Regions from separate parts of the Gilliamella sp. CG35 genome, predicted to be linked through region 1. Evidence: riboswitches for the same ligand, from Rfam matches in the RefSeq annotation. Region 1 holds a riboswitch; the other holds the start of a gene.

Evidence for each region. Region 1 has a riboswitch for preQ1 ahead of queD (6-carboxytetrahydropterin synthase QueD). Riboswitches for the same ligand answer to the same signal wherever they lie in the genome.
Region 2: linked by a shared signal. The riboswitch ahead of queF (preQ(1) synthase) and the one ahead of queD (6-carboxytetrahydropterin synthase QueD) in region 1 are both predicted to bind preQ1.

Annotation. Positions count from the first base shown of each region.
Region 1 covers NZ_JBIDFH010000011.1:49,424-51,833, reverse strand. The annotation lists gene clpB (ATP-dependent chaperone ClpB) at 1-787, opposite strand, end outside; PreQ1 riboswitch class I at 1,071-1,116, shown strand; gene queD (6-carboxytetrahydropterin synthase QueD) at 1,120-1,542, shown strand; gene ACGH4F_RS06665 (7-carboxy-7-deazaguanine synthase QueE) at 1,545-2,159, shown strand.
Region 2 covers NZ_JBIDFH010000017.1:36,856-39,265, forward strand. The annotation lists gene coaA (type I pantothenate kinase) at 1-316, shown strand, start outside; gene ACGH4F_RS08545 (DUF1090 domain-containing protein) at 334-771, shown strand; PreQ1 riboswitch class I at 1,013-1,057, shown strand; gene queF (preQ(1) synthase) at 1,060-1,533, shown strand; gene queC (7-cyano-7-deazaguanine synthase QueC) at 1,561-2,220, shown strand; gene ACGH4F_RS08560 (7-cyano-7-deazaguanine/7-aminomethyl-7-deazaguanine transporter) at 2,400-2,410, shown strand, end outside.

The DNA.
Region 1 (2,410 bases):
GGACAGCTTTCAAACGCTCTTCGAACTCACCACGATATTTAGCACCAGCAATTAAGGCTCCCATATCCAAGGATAAGACACGTTTATTACGTAATCCCTCGGGGACTTCACGATTCACAATACGTTGTGCTAAACCTTCAACAATCGCAGTTTTACCCACACCCGGTTCACCAATTAACACAGGATTATTTTTGGTACGACGTTGTAACACTTGTATCGTACGGCGAATCTCTTCATCACGCCCAATAACTGGATCGAGTTTACCTTGTTCTGCACGCTGTGTTAAATCAATAGTGTATTTTTTCAACGCACCACGTTGATCTTCTGCATTTGGATCATTCACGTTGTCGCTTCCTCTTAATTGATTGACTGCTTGAAGAAATTTATCTTTAGTGACACCCGATTTTTTTAGGATATCGCCAAGGCTCCCTTTTTCATCTAATGCAGCTAATATAAATAGCTCTGAAGAGATATAACTATCTCCATTTTTTTGAGATAATTTATCGCATAAATTTAAAACTTTAATTAAATCTTGAGAAGGAATTACTTCGCCACCGACACCCTGCACTTGAGGTAATCGGTCAATGGATTGATTTAATTCTTGTTGTAAAATGGCATTATTTGCTCCAGCAGCAGCCAATAATGGTTTAACACTACTACCTTCTTGATTAAGCATTGCTGAGAGTACATGGATAGGCTCTATATACTGATTATCTTTACCTAATGCTAAAGACTGCGCATCAGCTAAAGCTTGTTGAAATTTGTTTGTGAGTTTATCTAACCTCATATTATCTATCTCCTTAGCAATAAATTTGGCATAAATGATTAAACACTTATTCCATTTGCATAATGACTAAATGAGTGTGGAAGGAAAAATTTCAAGAGCTTGTCAAGAATTTTTTTACAGATAATAAAAACTGGCTAACGTGAAACATTTTAGACCTAAAAATGATAAATTTAAATATATTTACAATCGCATCCTAAATAAGATATCCGGTTTCAGATAATAATTGAAAGGTGACAAATAACTTGATATCTATTATATTAACCGCTTTCTTCTGTTAGGTTAACTAACCGTGGTTCGTGATCCATCCCACGAAAAAAAACTAGGAATGTAAAATGTTCAAAATTGCCAAAGAGTTCCAATTTGATGCTTGTCACATGTTAGACGGGCATAACAAGAAATGTCATAACCTGCATGGTCATACTTACCGTTTAGTTGTCGAAATTAGTGGTGAACTCATTAGTAAGGGTTCCAGCGAAGATATGGTAATGGATTACGCTGATCTCAAATCCATTGTAAAAAAACATATTATTGATCCGCTCGATCATGCTTATCTTTACCACCAAAATAATGTTAATGAATGCCGTATTGCTACCTTATTGCAAGAAATGGATCGAAAAACATTTGCTTTTCCGTGTCGCACAACCGCTGAAGGAATGAGTCAATACATTTTTGATTGTTTATCGAACTATTTACCCATATCCAAGATTAAACTGTGGGAAACCCCAAGCTCATACTGCGAGTATCAACGGGGTTAACTATGCTTGAGTTTCGTATTGTTGAAATCTTCGAATCACTGCAAGGCGAAGGTTATAATACCGGTATGCCCGCCATTTTTATTCGCTTGGCAGGTTGTAATCTAAATTGTTGTTGGTGTGATACCAATTTTCGCCAATATACCCGTTTCACATTAGATCAACTTCTCGACAAAGTGAAACAGTATAAAAGCAAAAATATCATTATTACGGGTGGCGAGCCAACCTTAGTTAAAGATCTATCTAAATTACTCTTACCCCTTAAACAAGCGGGTTATTTTATTGCTATTGAAAGTAATGGTTTAGGCAAAGTCGACGCTTTAATTGACTATATTGCTCTCAGTCCTAAGTTTTGCTATCAATCACGTTATCAAAAAATAGTTCAGTCAATTGCTAATGAAGTGAGAATCGTTGCTGAAAATCATCCTGACTTCATTTCGTTTTGCCAATATATAGAACAAAATATTCAAGCTAAACGCTATTACTTATCGCCTTGTGAAAGAAATGGCGAGTTTAACATGCATGACACAATCATATTACTTGGACAAATTAATCAAAATCGTATGGAAAATAAATGGTTACTGAATATTCAAACGCATAAATTTGCTAATATTGAATAATTAATCACGAAAAAGCACATCTGTTTACCGTTAACGGCTCATAATTTTGCCCTGAACGATTGTGATGGTTATATAACTTAATAATTTAATAAAGTTTTTGTTACGAAAATAAGAATAACATGTTTGAACTTTGCATACTATTAGCCAAGATTAACTTGCTCAAAACATGAAAGATAAATTTTTAATGAAAATTAACTTAACTTCACTAAGTTAAACACGTAAGAATGATTATTTAGCTGGCAGAAGAGAAG
Region 2 (2,410 bases), on a different contig from region 1:
AAATACCAACCGAGTCTTTGTTTCAGATTATGTTGATTTTTCGATCTATGTTGATGCAGATTTGTCGCTTCTACATGATTGGTATGTGAATCGTTTTTTAAAATTTCGAGCTGGCGCCTTTAGTGATCCTAACTCATATTTTAATCACTATTCACAGCTTCCAGAACAAGAAGCGATAAATATCGCTAATCGTCTTTGGCGAGAAATCAATGAATTAAATTTGATCGAAAACATTTTACCGACAAGAGAGCGAGCAAGTTTAATATTAACGAAAGGCAAAAACCATAAAGTCGATTGTGTTCAATTAAGAAAATAAACTTAAGAGGAATTATTATGAAATCAACAATTAAGTCGTCTGTAAGTAAATTAACACTGCTTTCTTTTTTAACAACCCTTACATTAGGTGTTTGTGCCGCAAACGTTGATGATCATGAAGGGCAAACCTGTGCCGGCAAAAAAGAGGCAATTGAAGCACAAATTACTGAAGCCCAAAAAACAGATAATGTTGAACGTGTTCAAGGATTAGAAAAAGCATTGTTAAATGTCAAAATGCATTGTAAAGATAATAATTTAGAGGCAGAATACAAAAATAATATTACTGATAAGACTGAAAAAATGGCAGAAAGACAAAAAGATTTAGCAGAGGCAAAACTCAAAGGTGATAACCAAAAAATTGCCGAAAAAACCGCAAAATTAAATGATGCTGAAAAAGAACTTGCGGAAGCTAAAGATAAATTGGACAACTTTTACAAAGCAGTGAAATCGAAGTAAATCTTAGTTTTTAGCTTTTATTAACATTATCCTCCAAATTTGTCATCATCAAAATAGTGATAACGTTGTGAGTTATCCCGTTGATGATGACAACTTTCTTATTCAACACGCATTGCTATTGTTTAACCAAAATGACCCAATTTTCAAGCAAATTAAGTTAACTTTGCGTTTAACGCCGTTATGCTAAGTGATTAAGCTATAGGCTAGACTTTTATCACAAAAAAAGGTAAGGTGTGCGCCTTATCACGTGGTTCGTAAACCTCCCACGCAAAAAAACTAAGGAAAATTATGAGTAACGTTACACTATTAGGCGATCAGTCTGTTCGCTATCCTACAACTTATTGTCCAGAAATTCTGGAAACCTTTGATAATAAACATCCTGATAATGACTATTTTGTAAAATTCAATTGTCCGGAATTTACCAGTCTTTGTCCTATCACCGGTCAACCTGATTTTGCAACGATCTACATTTCGTATGTACCGAATATCAAAATGGTCGAAAGTAAATCACTTAAGCTCTATATGTTTAGTTTCCGTAATCATGGTGATTATCATGAAGATTGCATTAATATCATCATGAAAGATCTGATTAAATTAATGGATCCCAAATATATCGAAGTCTGGGGTAAGTTTACGCCACGTGGTGGTATTTCTATTGATCCTTATGCTAATTACGGTAAACCCGGTACTCACTGGGAACAAATTGCGCTTAATCGTTTAGCTAATCACGATCTTTATCCTGAAAAAGTCGATAATCGCTAATCTCATCAGCCTAACAGGAATTTTTTCATGCAACATCGTAAAGCACTTGTGATATTTTCGGGTGGGCAAGATTCGACCACTTGCCTGCTGCAAGCCATTGCTGATTATGGACGTGAAAACGTTGAAACAATCAGCTTTCAATACGGTCAACGACATGCCATTGAGCTTGAAAAAGCCAAATGGATTGCTGACGACCTTGGTGTAAAGCAAACCCTTATTGATACTTCAGTGATCAAACAAACGACCAATAATGCCTTGATTGATGACTCACAAGAAATCAAAGCCGCTCAAGAAGGGAATTATCCGAATACCTTTGTTGACGGGCGTAATATGCTATTTTTATTGTTAGCGGGGTGTTATGCCAAACAACACGCTATTCAAGATATTATTATTGGCGTATGTGAAACTGATTTTAGTGGTTATCCGGATTGTCGAGATATCTTTATTAAATCCATGAATGTATCGATGAATTTAGCCTTGGATTACACGTTTAACATCATCACCCCTTTAATGTATCTCACTAAAGCGCAAACATGGGAAATGGCTGATAAACTCGGTTATCTTGATTATATCCGACAACACACTCACACTTGTTATTACGGGGTTGACGGCGGATGTGGTCAGTGCCCAAGTTGTGAGCTGCGTGAAAAAGGGTTAAATCAATATTTAACCGATGTCACAACATAGTCGTGTCTGACGATTAAATGAATGCAGGCAAATCATCAACGATTATTTTGTATAACAAGTTGAAAATATTAAATATTGATGTAATTAAATTCAGGTAATCCGACATTTTTACCTTAATTACATCATTTTTACGTTAAACATCATGGGTTCTCTCACCCCATTCAAAAAAGGAAACGAATATGTATTTGAA